Regions from separate parts of the Stutzerimonas stutzeri genome, predicted to be linked through region 1. Evidence: predicted binding sites of a transcription regulator. Region 1 holds the regulator's gene; the other holds the start of a gene.
The links. The regulator FliA, encoded in region 1, starts transcription of late flagellar genes. The targets are predictions, from matches to a motif close to CTAAAGTTTNNNNNNNNNNNGCCGNTAA.
Positions count from the first base shown of each region.

Region 2: the regulator FliA is predicted to act here: its motif matches at 5,096-5,123, upstream of SM130_RS12885 (flagellin).

Region 1 covers NZ_CP139348.1:1,781,831-1,789,279, reverse strand. The annotation lists gene motD (flagellar motor protein MotD) at 1-77, opposite strand, end outside; gene SM130_RS08240 (flagellar motor protein) at 83-823, opposite strand; gene SM130_RS08235 (protein-glutamate methylesterase/protein-glutamine glutaminase) at 840-1,955, opposite strand; gene SM130_RS08230 (chemotaxis protein CheA) at 2,009-4,171, opposite strand; gene SM130_RS08225 (protein phosphatase CheZ) at 4,183-4,977, opposite strand; gene SM130_RS08220 (chemotaxis response regulator CheY) at 5,001-5,375, opposite strand; gene fliA (RNA polymerase sigma factor FliA) at 5,450-6,175, opposite strand; gene fleN (flagellar synthesis regulator FleN) at 6,193-7,020, opposite strand; gene flhF (flagellar biosynthesis protein FlhF) at 7,112-7,449, opposite strand, start outside.
Region 2 covers NZ_CP139348.1:2,861,481-2,868,929, reverse strand. The annotation lists gene SM130_RS12900 (ATP-grasp domain-containing protein) at 1-19, shown strand, start outside; gene SM130_RS12895 (CDP-glycerol glycerophosphotransferase family protein) at 16-1,296, shown strand; gene SM130_RS12890 (glycosyltransferase) at 1,342-4,827, shown strand; gene SM130_RS12885 (flagellin) at 5,316-6,518, shown strand; gene SM130_RS12880 (flagellar protein FlaG) at 6,596-6,958, shown strand; gene fliD (flagellar filament capping protein FliD) at 7,026-7,449, shown strand, end outside.

The DNA of each region.
Region 1 (7,449 bases):
AGCGTGATGAAGTCAGCGTAGGAAACCAGCCAACGCTCATGATTTTCGTGCTCTTCCGGGGGTCTGCGTCTGGCCATGGCGCTCAGTCCATGAAGCCTTGCAGCTTCATCTCAATGGAACGCGGATTTTCGCCCTCAGCGATGGACAGGACACCTTCGAGCAACATCTCGCGGTACGCAGTCTGACGCTGGACAACGCTCTTCAATTTGTTGCCGACCGGTAGTACCAGCAGGTTGGCAAGCGCGACGCCATAGATGGTCGCAACGAACGCCACGGCAATGCCGCTACCGAGCTGACTGGGATCGGCCAGGTTACCCATGACATGGATCAACCCCATCACCGCACCGATGATGCCGACAGTCGGCGAATAGCCGCCCATCGCGTCGTACACCTTGGCTGCACGCAGGTCACGGCTTTCCTGGGTGTAGAGATCGACTTCCAGAATGCTGCGGATGACCTCAGGCTCGGCACCATCCACTAGCAGCTGCAAACCTTTACGCGCGTAAGGATCAGGCTCCGTCTCGGCAACTGGTTCGAGGCCGAGCAGCCCCTCTTTTCGAGCTGTGTTGCTCCAGGTGGTGACCATCAGGATGCCACGAGCGAGATCGATGCGCGGCGGGAAGAATATCCAGCGGCCGATGCTTATCGCTCGCATGAAAACGGCGATGGGCGTCTGCAACAACACCGCACCCAACGTGCCGCCGAGCACGATCAGCGCGGCAGGGCCGTTGAGCAGAGCCGATATATGTCCACCCTCCAGGAAGTTGCCCCCGACGATGGCGACGAACGCCAGCAACAGCCCGATGAGGCTGAGCACGTCCATTAGAAGCAGCCCCTCATCAAATGCAGGCCTCGGCGAGATTGCGGCCGATGTCGTCAAGCCCGAAAACCGCATCGCTCAGGTTGGCTTTGACCACGGCCATCGGCATGCCGTAGATCACGCAGCTCGCTTCATCCTGAGCCCATACCTGGCTGCCACTCTGCTTGAGCAGACGCGCACCTTCACGGCCGTCTGCGCCCATACCGGTCAGCACCACCGCGAGCACCTTGTCGTGGAACGACTTGGCCGCAGAACCAAACGTGACGTCAACGCAGGGTTTGTAATTGAGGCGATCGTCGCCCGGCAGGATACGCACCGCACCGCGGCCATCAATCATCATCTGCTTGCCGCCCGGTGCCAGCAGCGCGAGGCCGGGACGCAGCACGTCGCCATCCTCGGCTTCCTTGACGCGAATACGACAGAGCTTGTCCAGACGGTCAGCGAAGGCCTTGGTAAACGCGGCCGGCATGTGCTGGATGAGCACGATCGGCGCCGGAAAATTCGCCGGCAACTGGGTTAGTACGCGCTGCAGCGCCACAGGACCACCGGTTGACGTACCGATCGCAACAAGCTTGTACGCCTTGCGCTTGGGCGCAGGCGAACGGGCCGCCGGCGCCGCGGGCACGGGCGCCGTACTGCCGGCCCGCGACGCTGACGCCGCCAGTGTCGATGTAGCACCACGCGGAGGCACAGTCGGCACGCTGGCACTCGACGTGCAGAACGTGCTGTAGCGGCGATTGCTGCGCGATACGGTATGGACCTTCTCGCACAGCAGTTGCTTGACCTTTTCAGGGTTGCGCGAGATGTCCTCGAAATTCTTTGGCAGATAGTCCACGGCGCCGGCGTCCAGCGCATCGAGGGTGACTCGTGCGCCTTCGTGCGTCAGCGAGGAGAACATCAGCACGGGTGTCGGACAACGCTGCATGATCTGCCGCACCGCCGTGATGCCATCCATCATTGGCATCTCGTAGTCCATGGTCACGACATCTGGCTTGAGCGCCAGCACCTGATCGATCGCCTCACGTCCGTTTGTGGCGGTGCCGACGACCTGGATATTGGAATCAGAGGATAGGATTTCCGAGACGCGCCGGCGAAAGAAGCCGGAATCGTCGACGACCAGGACCTTGACTGCCATACATCACTCCTAGCGGCAGCGCGCCCTTCTGTGGGCAGCGCTGCCTGACTGAATCAAATCCGGCGTGCGTACCGCTTGAGCATGCTCGGAACATCGAGAATCAGAGCGATGCGGCCATCGCCGGTGATGGTTGCGCCGGACATCCCGGGCGTACCTTGCAGCATCTTGCCCAGCGGCTTGATGACCACCTCCTCCTGACCCACCAGCTGATCGACGACAAAGCCGATGCTCTGGTTGCCGACACTGAGGATGACCACGTGACCTTCACGCTGCTCTTCCTGAGACGCATCGTGGATCAGCCAGCGCTTGAGGTAGAACAGAGGCAGTGCCTTGTCGCGCACTATCACCACTTCCTGGCCGTCCACTACGTTGGTGCGCGAAAGATCGAGGTGGAAAATCTCGTTGACGTTGACCAGCGGGAAGGCGAAGGCCTGATTGCCGAGCATGACCATCAGGGTCGGCATGATTGCCAACGTCAGAGGCACCTTGATCACCACCTTCGAGCCTTGGCCCTTGGTGGAGAATACGTTGACGGTACCGTTGAGCTGGGAAATCTTGGTCTTGACGACGTCCATGCCGACACCGCGGCCAGACACGTCGGAAATCTCGGTCTTGGTCGAGAAACCAGGCGCGAAGATCAGGTTGTAACATTCCAGATCGCTCAGGCGATCCGCTGCGTCCTTCTCCAGCATGCCTTTTTCGACCGCTTTGGCGCGCAGGATATTGGCGTCCATCCCCTTGCCGTCATCACTGATGATCAGCAGGATGTGATCGCCTTCCTGTTCGGCGGACAGCACGACCCGACCGGTGCGCGGCTTGCCAGCGGCTTCGCGCTCTTCAGGCATTTCGATGCCATGGTCGACCGCGTTGCGCACCAAGTGCACCAGCGGGTCGGCAAGCGCCTCGACGAGGTTCTTGTCGAGGTCGGTTTCTTCACCGACCAGCTCGAGATTGATCTCTTTCTTCAGGCTGCGCGCCAGATCACGGACCAATCGCGGGAAACGGCCGAAAACCTTCTTGATCGGCTGCATGCGGGTCTTCATCACCGCGCTCTGCAGGTCGGCAGTTACCACGTCGAGGTTGGACACAGCCTTGGCCATGGCCTCGTCGCCGCTGTTGGAGCCCAGGCGTACCAGACGGTTACGCACCAGCACCAGCTCACCAACCATGTTCATGATTTCATCGAGGCGCGCAGTATCGACGCGCACCGTCGTTTCGGCTTCGGCTGGCGGTTTCTCAGCCGGCGCCGCAACGGCAGGCTTGCTGACCGCTGCCGCCTTAGCTGGAGCTGCAGCGCGAGCGGGCTCTGGCTTGGGCGTCGGCTTGACTGGTGCAGGCGCCGCGGGTTCGACAGCTGCCACATCGGCAGCGGCAGGCTCGAACTTGCCTTTGCCGTGCAGCTGATCGAGCAAGGCTTCGAACTCGTCGTCGGTGATCTCGTCACCGGCCTTCGCTGGCGCCGCGCTTACTGGCGCAGCGGCCGGAGCGGCTTCGAACTTGCCTTTGCCATGGAGCTGATCGAGCAGCGCCTCGAACTCGTCATCGGTAATTTCATTACTGACCGGCGCGGCGACCGCGTCCGGCTCGGTGGGTGTCGTCGCGTCTGCTGCGGCAGCGAACTGGCCTTTACCATGCAACTGATCGAGCAGCGACTCGAACTCGTCGTCGGTAATCTCGTCCGTTACCGGAGCGTGTTCGGCCTCGGCTGCTGCCGGCACGCTGGCGGGCGACTGAATGGCATCGAGCAGCTGTTCGAACTCGGTATCGACAGCTTCGGCCTCGGCAGGGATCTGAGCCTCGACCGGCGCCGCCGGAGGATTGGCGGCAGCCGGCTCAGCCAGACGCGCTAGAGCAGCGAGCAGCTCACGTGAGGCTGGAGTCGGTTCGACGCGCTCGCGAACCTGGCTGAACATTTCGTTCACGGCATCGAGTGCCTGCAGAACGACATCCATCAGTTCGGAATCGACGCGACGCTCACCCTTGCGCAGGATGTCGAAGACGTTTTCGGCGATATGGCAGCACTCCACAAGCTCATGAAGCTGAAGGAAGCCTGCACCGCCCTTGACCGTATGGAACCCGCGAAAAATCGCATTGAGCAACCCCGTGTCATCAGGGCTGCTTTCCAGCTCCACGAGTTGCTCGGACAATAGTTCGAGAATCTCGCCGGCCTCTACCAGGAAGTCCTGGAGGATTTCTTCATCGGCGTCGAAGCTCATATTCACTTCCCCTAAAAGCCCAGGCTTGAAAGCAGATCATCGACATCGTCCTGGCCGGAAACGACATCTTCACGCATATCGGCATGCATCTGCGGACCTTCACCCTTGGAAGGTTCTTTTTCTTGTTTTTGCTTTTCCTGCTCGGCGCGCATCGCTTCGCGGTCGTGCTGGATTCCAGCCACACGATCAACCTGCCCTGCCATCAACACAAGATTGAGCAGGTTGCTTTCGAGTTCGGTGATGAGACGAGTCACCCGCTTGATCACTTGACCGGTCAGGTCCTGGAAATCCTGCGCCAGCATGATTTCACTGAGGTTCTGTGACAGCTGTGAGCCATCGTTCATGCTGCGCTGGAGATAGTGGTCGATGCGCTTGACCAGGTCGCGGAACTGCTCGGCGTTCATTTCGCGGCGCATGAAGCGCTGCCAATCAGCCGTCAGGCTCTGCGCCTCATAGCTCACGTAGTTCACCAGCGGAGCGGACTCCTCCACCAGGTCCATGGTGCGATTGGCGGCCTTCTCGGTCATCTCAACCACATAGGACAGCCGATCGGTCGCGTCGGTAATCGGTGACGGATCGCCTCCGGTCGCGCATGTATCCATCTCGAGCTTGACGATGGCGTTGTGCAGCTCACGCGTGAGCTTGCCAACCTCCAGGTAGATCCCGTGATTGCGCACCTGATTGAGTTCGTTGAACATCTGCGTCGCTTCATCGAAGCGGCCCTGTTGCAGACTTTCGATCAACTTGGGTGCATGAGTCTTCAGAGTCGCTTCGAACTCTGCCAGGCTTTGGTCTGCTTGCGTCATAGTGCCCTCGCGGCGTTGCTGCTTCAGCCGTTGACGCGCTCGAAGATCTTCTCGATCTTCTCCTTGAGCACCTGGGCAGTGAAAGGCTTGACCACATAGCCATTAACCCCGGCCTGTGCCGCTTCGATGATCTGATCGCGCTTGGCTTCGGCCGTCACCATCAGTACCGGTAGGTTCTTGAGGCGTTCGTCGGCGCGCACGGTGCGCAGCAGATCGATACCGCTCATGCCCGGCATGTTCCAGTCAGTGACCAGGAAGTCGAAGTTGCCGCTCTTGAGCATCGGCAGTGCGGTAGTGCCGTCATCCGCCTCGGCGGTGTTGGTGAACCCCAGATCACGCAGGAGGTTCTTGATGATTCGTCTCATCGTCGAGAAGTCATCGACGATGAGGATTTTCATGTTCTTGTCCAAGTCGACCTCCGTAAGTCCCAAAATGCCTCAGCAAACCGAGCACGTCATACCGCAAACAATCGTCAATTGGCGCGCCATTCACCGAGACGTGCACGCAACCGCGCAGCACACTGGCTATGCAACTGGCTCACGCGCGACTCGCTGACCCCCAGCACCTGCCCAATTTCCTTCAAATTCAGTTCTTCGTCGTAGTACAGCGACAGCACCAGCTTTTCACGCTCGGGCAGGTTCGCAATAGCATCGGCCAAAGCCTGCTGAAAGCGCTCATCCTCAAGGTCACGAAAGGGCTCCGGGTGGGTACTGGCGGCGTCATCCTCGAACTCGCCGTGCTCACCCTCCTGCAGCAGATCGTCAAAGCTGAACAGGCGACTGCCTAAGGTGTCGCCGAGAATGCCGTAATACTCATCGAGACTTAGCTTAAGTTCGGCCGCAACTTCATGATCTTTAGCGTCGCGCCCGGTTTTCGCCTCGATAGTACGAATTGCCTCGCTGACCATGCGCGAATTGCGGTGCACGGAGCGTGGCGCCCAGTCACCCTTTCGCACTTCGTCCAGCATCGTGCCGCGGATGCGGATACCCGCATAGGTCTCGAAACTGGCACCTTTGCCGGCGTCGTATTTCTTCGCTGCTTCCAGCAGTCCGATCATTCCAGCCTGAATCAGATCGTCTACCTGCACGCTGGCAGGCAGACGCGCCAAAAGGTGGTAAGCGATTCGCTTGACCAACGGCGCGTACTGATCGATCAGGCGGTACTGCGCATCCTTTGCCTGAGCCTTGCTGTAATACATAGCGGATCCGGCACCTGTCATTCGTGGCTTTGAGAAGCGGGGCTTATGAGCCGCTCTACGAAGAATTCGAGATGACCACGCGGCGTCGCGGGCAGTGGCCAGGTATCAATCTTCTGCGCGATAGCCTTGAACGCCAACGAGCATTTCGAACGCGGGTACGCCTCATAAACCGCACGCTGCTTCTGTACTGCCTTGCGCACCGCCTCGTCGTACGGCACGGCGCCCACGTACTGCAGCGCCACATCGAGAAACCGTTCAGTAACTTTGGTCAACTTGGCGAACAGGTTGCGACCTTCCTGCGGCGCATGCGCCATGTTCGCCAGCACGCGGAAGCGGCTGATTCCATAGTCGCGGTTAAGCAGCTTGATAAGAGCATAGGCGTCGGTGATCGAAGTGGGCTCATCGGTAACGACCAGCAACACCTCGTGCGCAGCCCGTACGAAACTGACCACCGAATCGCCAATGCCAGCCGCAGTGTCAATGATTAGCACGTCGAGCTCGTCGCCCAGATCGCTGAATGCTTGAATCAGACCCGCGTGCTGCAGCGATGAAAGCTGCACCATACTCTGCGTGCCCGAAGCGGCCGGCACCACACGGATGCCGCCTGGCCCCTGGATCAGCACATCGCGCAGATCACACTCGCCGGCAATGACGTCGGCCAAGGTGCGCTTGGTGGTCAACCCCAGCAGAACGTCGACGTTGGCCAAACCGAGATCGGCGTCGAGCAGCACTACACGCCGACCCAGATCGGCCAGCGCGAGCGAAAGATTGACCGACACGTTGGTCTTGCCGACGCCACCCTTGCCGCCGGTCACCGCAATCACCTGTACGGGATGCATACCCATGTTCACACGCCTATATCTTGCTGGGGCCTTGCGGCCGTCGATGCGCCCGCATGGCACGCATCTGATTCATTCAGGTACCGCTGTCGCAACTTCATCCGGCCCGCCTTGACGAACCGTTGTACAACCCGGCGAACATATCGGCCATGGTTTCCTCGCTCGGTTCCTCACCGGACTGCAAACTCACCGCACGACTGACCAGTTGGTGACTGCGTGGAAGGTGCAGGTCATCCGGAATCCGGGGCCCGTCGGCGAGGTACGCTATCGGCAAATGCTGGCTGATCGTGAGCCCGAGCACATCACCGAGGCTGCCGGCCTCATCCAACTTGGTCAGGATACAGCCGGCCAGGCCGCAGCGACGATAGTTGTGCCACGCCGCCTTGAGCACCTGGCTCTGACTGGTCGCGGCCAGCACCAGATAATTCTTCGATT
Region 2 (7,449 bases), 1.1 Mb from region 1:
GGAGCTGTTGTTTCCATGAAGCGGTGGGAGGCGCCGATCCGGCGCAGGTGGCTGGCTGCCTTGCTGATCCTGCCGCTGTGGTGGCTTTATGACCGGCTGACAATAAAGCGAGCCAATCACTGGGCCTTCTTCGTCCACCCGCTTAAGCCAAGCCAGTTGGTTGAAAACTCGCGGGCCATGTTTGAGGCGGTGAAGGGCGACCCAAGCATTCACAAGCGAGTGTTCACTCGTGACCAAGCGGCAGATCTGCATCTTGACGACGCCTGCAATACCGAGGTGATCGATGTGCAGAGCCTGCGAGGCCTGGCTGAGCTGGCGCGGTGTGGAGTCTACTTGCTGTCCAACGCGGTAGCCCTAGATATGTCATGGCGCTGGGCAGATGGTTCCTTTAGCGTGGTGCGGCCGAGCTTGACGCGGCGCGTGCTGGTCAATCTTTGGCATGGCATACCATTAAAACGGCTTTTCGCTCTGGCTAATCGCGAACAGCGTCGGCGTGCGGATAGGGTCGCCTTTCGCCGTAAAGAGCGGCGCTTCTATAAAGGCCTTATCGCTTCCTCCGATATTGATAGTTATGCGATGGCGGCCATATTTCATCCTATTGATTATGAAAGGGTCTGGGTCACTGGGTTGCCGCGTAATGATTTTCTCCTTATGCCTGAACAGGCGCTTCCGCGTTTTCTTCGTCGTGAAGTTGAATATATCCGTAAGCTTAAGAAGAAAAGACGTCTGGTGGTCTATGCACCGACTTTCCGGGAAGCTGATTTTAGCGGGGCTGGGTGTTACCAGTTTAACGAAGAGCAAGTGGCGCGGCTCAAGGATTTATTACGCAGAAACGACGCCGTTTTAGGTTTCCGGATGCACTACTTCCGCAAGGGTGATCAGTTATTTAATCTTGAATATTATGCCGACGGAGAACTGATTATTGACTTGGGGCATGCGGTTGTTAGTGAAATAGCCCCGGTATTGCGTGAGGCTGACTTGGTAGTGACCGATTATTCATCATTGTATGTTGATGCGCTTTACGTGGATAAGCCGGTTATTAGTTTTGCCTATGATCTGGCTCACTATAAAAGCAACCAGAATGGTTTGTTGTATGACATGGATCTGGTTTTTCCTGGTCCGGTAGTGACTGATTTCGACACCTTTCTGGTGGAGTTGCAGAAAGAGTTGGTCGATGCTAATCAGGTGCCGTCCGAAGCCTACCGTACCTGCAAGAGATTCTTTTTTAATTACCAAGATGATCAAAATTCACGGCGAGTCGTCGAAAGGCTGCGCGCGCTAAGTATTGAGGAGTGACCGGTGACTGATGCGAATGATGCCAAGCCCTTGGTTAGCGTAGCCATGCCGGCTTACAAATCTGCTTATTTGGAAAGTGCTCTAGATAGTGTGCTGCACCAAACTTACCGGCCTTTGGAAGTAGTGATTTGTGACGACTGCCGCGGGGGTGAGGTTCGCGAGATCGTGGAGCGTTTCATTGAGCGTGCCGATTTCAAAGTCACATATCAGCATAACCCGAAGCGTTTAAATGAAATAAATAATCTGGCACGTTGTATCGAGCTGGCAAGCGGGGAGTATATTAAGTTCCTTTATGATGATGATGTGCTTCACCCTGAATGCGTAGCATCTTTATTGGAACTTATGCAGGGCGACTCCAGTATTTCGCTTGCCAGTTCCCGGCGGCGGCGTATAGGTCCTTCAGGTGAACGCCTGCCGGATATATTTGCCACGGCGTTTCCTTTTGAAACTGATGCGATGATTGATGGCGAACAGCTTGTTTCGTTTTTGGCCGACCATACAGTTAATTTCATAGGTGAGCCCAGTTCCGTTATGTGTCGGCGTGCCGATGTATTATCGATGGGCAATCAGCTGAGCACATTGAATGGTGTGAGAATCCACTGGGTTGGGGATCTCGCCATCTACGCCAAGTTATTGCGTTTGGGAAACTTGGCGATGCGTTGCGAGGCATTATCAGATTTTAGGGTCTCAGAGGAACAGTTCAGTCAACTGGGTCGCGACCAGCCAGGTATAGGCGAAAAGGGGCACGAAAATTTTCGGCAGATGATTCGCGAGCTGGGCTGGTACCGCACTAGCGAGGACAGCCGGTTTGTGCGTGTGGCACCTATCACTCAGCTCAAAGCAAGGGTGTTCAAGCCGGTAAACGTGCTAGCGGCACTGATGCGGGCGATTGGTTTGGGCACTGTTCCGTTGCGGGCTTGGCAGGGGGAGCGCTGGGCAAAAGACGTTCAGCGAAGACTCATAGATGAACATTTGACGCATAGCAATGGTGGGCCGCGAATAGCTGTGGCGCTCCTTGATGCAAAGGCGGACCGAGAGGCTGTAGAAAGGACGCTGCGTAGTCTGGAAAGCAATAACTGCTACCGCAACATTGATATCCAGGTTGTTTCGTCTATGGCCCCCTCAGGCCTCAATGGTCGGGCGGAGCTGTTTCCGCTGGCTGGCAGCACCCCAATGGCTGTACTCAATGTCGTCGCAAACTCCAGCCAAGCCGAATGGATATTGGTGGCGGAGGCGGGCGTTGAATTTACCTCAAGCGGCTTGTTAATCGCAGCGCTGGATCTACTGGGCGCACCGGAGTCTTGTCTGGCCGTATATGCAGATGAACTGATGCGTCTGGAAGAGGGTGGAAGTGGGGTGGCTTTGCGTCCGGATTTCAACTTGGATTTACTGCTTAGCTTTCCCGCCGGGCTTTGCAAGCACTGGCTGTTAAGGCGTGAAGCGTTGGTAGAGCTGGGCGGGTTTTCAGCTGAGTATGACGAGGCGTTCGAGTTGGACTACCAGCTGCGCCTGGTCGAGCGCTACGGCCTAGCCTGTATAGGCCATATAAGTGAACCGCTTCTTACGAGCGATGCATTTGCGCTACGAGACAGTGCTCAGGAGCGCGCCGTTATCGAGCGGCATTTGCATGCCAGAGGATACGAGCAGGCTAAAGTGGATAGCCGACTGCCCGGCCGCTATGAACTCGATTACGGCCACGCTCAGCTCGGCTCTGTAAGCATTCTGATAGTGGTCAAGGATCGCTTGCCACAAATTCAGCGATGCATGGAAACGCTGCTGGAGCATACCGACTACGCAAATTACGAAGTGCTGTTGCTCGACCATGGTAATCAGTCCACACCTATGCGTGAGTGGCTCGCCGGCGTTGAGGCGATGGGCGTGGATCAATTGAGGGTGTTGCACTTCGATTCTGCTTTGTCGCGCGAGGTTTTGTGCAACCAGGCGGCGGAGCAAGCGAGAGGTGACTTCCTGCTATGGCTGGGCGATGGCGCCGGCGTCATGGGAGAGGGCTGGTTGCAGCAACTACTCAACCATGGTCAGCGATCGGAAGTCGGGGCAGTGGGCGGCAAATTATTGTCGGCAGATGGCAATATCCGCCACGCTGGCTTGTTGCTCGGTCTCTGCGGTCCCGTTGGCCGTGCCTTTGAAGGGGCCTCGTTTGATGATGCAGGCTATATGCAGCGTCTGCAGATCGACCAGAACTATTCTGCCCTCAGTGGCGAGTGTCTGATGGTCCATCGAGAGCTATTTCAGCAGCTCGGCGGTTTTGATGAGTCACCTCTGCTCGCGCGCTGGGCTGATGTGGATCTTTGCCTTCGTTTGCAGCAGTCGGGATATCTCAACGTCTGGACTCCCCGGGTACAGTTGTTGATGGATGCCCCGCCTGACGCTGCCACCAACGCTGCGGAGGAGGATGAGTTTTACCGGCGTTGGTTGCCGGTCTTGGCTCACGACCCTGCCTACAACACTGGTTTCAGCTTGCAGGTTGAGCAAGGTTTCAAGCTGGCCGATCCTCAGTTGTCCTGGCGTCCCTTGCAATCCTGGCGACCATTGCCGGTTGTTTTGGGCCACTACGCGGATCGCGAGGGTTGCGGCCACTATCGTGTGATCCAACCGTTCAACGCCATGCGCGATGCCGGTCTCATTGAGGGGGCGTTAACTGTCGGCCTGCTTTCCCCGGTCGAGCTGGCCCGTTACGCGCCGGACGTCGTGTTGTTGCAACGTCAGGTGGGTGAAGAGCAGTTGGAGCAGATGCGGCGGGTGCGGGAGTTTTCTAGCGCGTTCAAAATATACGAGTTGGACGACTATCTGCCGAACCTGCCGATCAAGAGTATCCACCGACTGCATATGCCCAAGGACATCGTTCGCACTTTGCGACGTGCACTGGGATATGTTGATCGTTTTGTGGTTTCCACCCAGCCTTTGGCAGAAGCCTATGCAGGGTTGCACGACGATATCAGGGTCATCGAGAACCGCTTGCCTGCTTCCTGGTGGGAGGGAAAGCAAAGTGAACGGCGGGTTGGCCTAAAGCCGAGGGTTGGCTGGGCTGGAGGGGTTGGTCATACGGGCGATTTGGAGCTGATTGCCGACGTGATCAAAGAGCTAGCCGATGAGGTCGAATGGGTGTTCTTCGGGATGTGCCCCGATAAGCTGAGGCCGTACGTTCACGAATTCCATGGGGGCGTGTCGATTCATCAGTATCCGTCGGTTCTAGCCAGCATGAACCTGGATCTTGCACTGGCTCCGCTCGAGCAGAACCTCTTCAATGAATGCAAGAGCAATTTGCGCCTGCTTGAGTACGGTGCCTGCGGCTTCCCTGTCATAGCCAGTGATGTTCGGTGCTATCGAGGTGATCTTCCAGTTATGTTGGTGAAGAACCGCTTCCGAGATTGGGTGGATGCGATCAGGGCTCACATCAACGATCTTGATGCCGCCTCCAGAGCAGGTGATGACTTACGAAATGTCGTGTTGAGCAAATGGATGCTTGAAGGTGCGAATCTGGAATCTTGGCGCAAGGCTTGGCTGCCCTAAATCGCTGGCTGGTTTGCATCAATGAGGCGATGCGGCCCGACTCGGCTGGTGAAATCGAAGGTGCCCCTCCCCAGGGTACCTCGCTATAAGGTCGTCTAGCCTTGGCAAGGTTGGCTAGTCCCTTATCCACCTACCGGCTAGCGCTGCCACTGGGCGGTCTGGGCTTCACGTCTGGGCGCTTCGCCAGCTTCGCAACAGGGATCACCTCCAGCATGATTCTATCTCGCCTTGGGGCTTGCGCGGCTCCCACACCATGATGAGCTAGTTCCTAAGGTTTTCTGCCGCCTTGCCGATGTAGTGACAAGGCGTCGGTACGAGCGTTCGAGGAAGTCAAGAGTGACGAAGGTTTTTTCTCTTTCTCCCCTAAAGCTTTTGAGAGTACCGCCGAAATAAATCATGAATGCGAACTTTATGGGTGCCTGGGTAATGTCCCTCCCCAAGGTCGCACACTCAGGCAAACAAGCTAGGTCCGATGGAGGACACACATCATGGCTTTGACCGTCAACACTAACGTTGCTTCCCTGAATACTCAGCGCAACCTCAGCAACTCCGCCAACTCCCTGCAGACCACCATGCAGCGCCTTTCAACCGGTAGCCGCATCAACAGTGCCAAGGACGATGCCGCCGGCCTGCAGATTTCCAACCGTCTGGGCAGCCAGATCAGCGGTCTGAATGTTGCGGTTAAGAACTCCAACGACGGTATCTCCATGGCGCAGACTGCTGAAGGCGCCCTGCAGCAGTCTACGAATATCCTGCAGCGTATGCGTGACCTGTCCCTGCAGGCTGCCAACGGATCCAACAGTGATTCTGAGCGTGGTGCGCTGAACGACGAAGTCACCCAGTTGAAGAAAGAACTGGACCGTATCAGCAATACCACTACCTTCGGTGGCCGTCAGTTGCTCAATGGTGACTTCGGCACTGCCAGCTTCCAGGTGGGTGCAGCAGCCAACGAAATCATCAGTGTTTCCATTGGCGAGATGAGCTCCAAGTCGCTTGATGCTACTCACTACGAGTCCACTATCGCTGCTTCGAGCGCAACCGCGGCCGCTTCTCCAGCGACCGGTGCTGCGGCCAGCGGTGGCGTTACGATAGGTTTCTCGGTTGGCTCCAAGTCGTATTCGGTTGACGCTAAGTTCGCCAAAGGCGATACCAACGTACAAATCAACCAGAAACTGGCTGCCGCGATTAACGATACCAACTCGGGCGTGGGCGCCTTCGTAGACGACACCACTGGTGCCATAACCGTCGTCGCTAAAGAGGACGCTAGCACCGCTGGGCAGTCAGCATTTGCTCTTACTAACATGGCTCAGACTAGCGGTACCGGTTTCACAGCTGGCGCTGCAACGGTTGCGGCCAGCGCAGGTACAGCAACCTCCACAACCATCGCCAAGATTGACCTGACTACAGCCAAGGGTGCGCAGATTGCCGTCCAGGCAATTGACGAGGCGATCAAATCGATCGACTCGCAGCGAGCCGAACTTGGTGCGGTGCAGAACCGCTTCGAGAATACGATTGCCAACTTGCAGAACATCGGCGAGAACGTATCGGCTGCCCGAGGCCGTATCCAAGATACCGACTACGCTGCTGAAACTGCAGCACTGAGCAAGAATCAGATCCTGCAGCAGGCAGGTACTGCGATTCTCGCTCAGGCCAACCAGCTGCCGCAGGCGGTGCTCAGTCTCCTGCAGTAATCAACAAGGCAGGATTGCAGTAACCACGGGAGGAAGTGCTGAGCGCTTCCTCCCGTTTTGCCGTTTCGAGGTGAAAAATGGACATTACGCTTTCCGGGCTTCCTACCAGTACAGCTCAAACATCAGTGTTAACAGATGGTCGGCGAAGCGCGGCCGGTAGACCTGTCGATACGGAAAATATCGAAAAGGCCGCCCCCGTTCAGGATGGTCCGGCCACTACTGAGTCGCTTCAAGGGGCTGTTACTAGCATCAAGGATTTTGTCCAAACCATCCGTCGAGATTTGAATTTCGATCTGGATGATTCCAGCGGACAAATGGTGGTGAGAGTCACTGACAGAGCTACCGGTGAGGTAGTGAGGCAGATACCTACTGAAGAAGCGCTGCGTTTGGCCGAGAACCTAGAAGAGGCACGCAGTCTTTTGTTCAAGGCGCAGGCGTAGCGGCGCGTTTCTTGCTGCGGATTAGCTTTGGCTTCTTAAGCGTCAACACTATGGCGAGGTGGTGAAGATGGCAGGTATTACGGGCATTGGCTCTGGGATGAACATCGATGCGATGGTCGGAGCGATGGTTTCGGCCGAAAAGGCTCCGAAGGAAGCGCAGCTTACCCGTCTTGCGACCGCTACCACCACTAAGATCTCCGCCTTGGGTACGCTGCGCACTTCGCTGAGTAGCTTTCAAACGGCGCTTAAAGATCTTAACGACATTAAGCTGTTCGAAAATCGATCCGCCAAATCATCTAATACCGATCTATTGACCGCCTCGGCCAGCAAAACCGCTCAAGCGGGGACCTACAGTGTCAAGGTCGATCAGCTAGCAACCGGAAGCAAGACGGCTACTGCTGCGCTGGATGGCGGCTTTAAGACCGAAGCCGCTGGCACCTTGACAGTCAGGATAGGTAGCGGCGGCGCAGGTATTAGCGTCAACGTCGCAA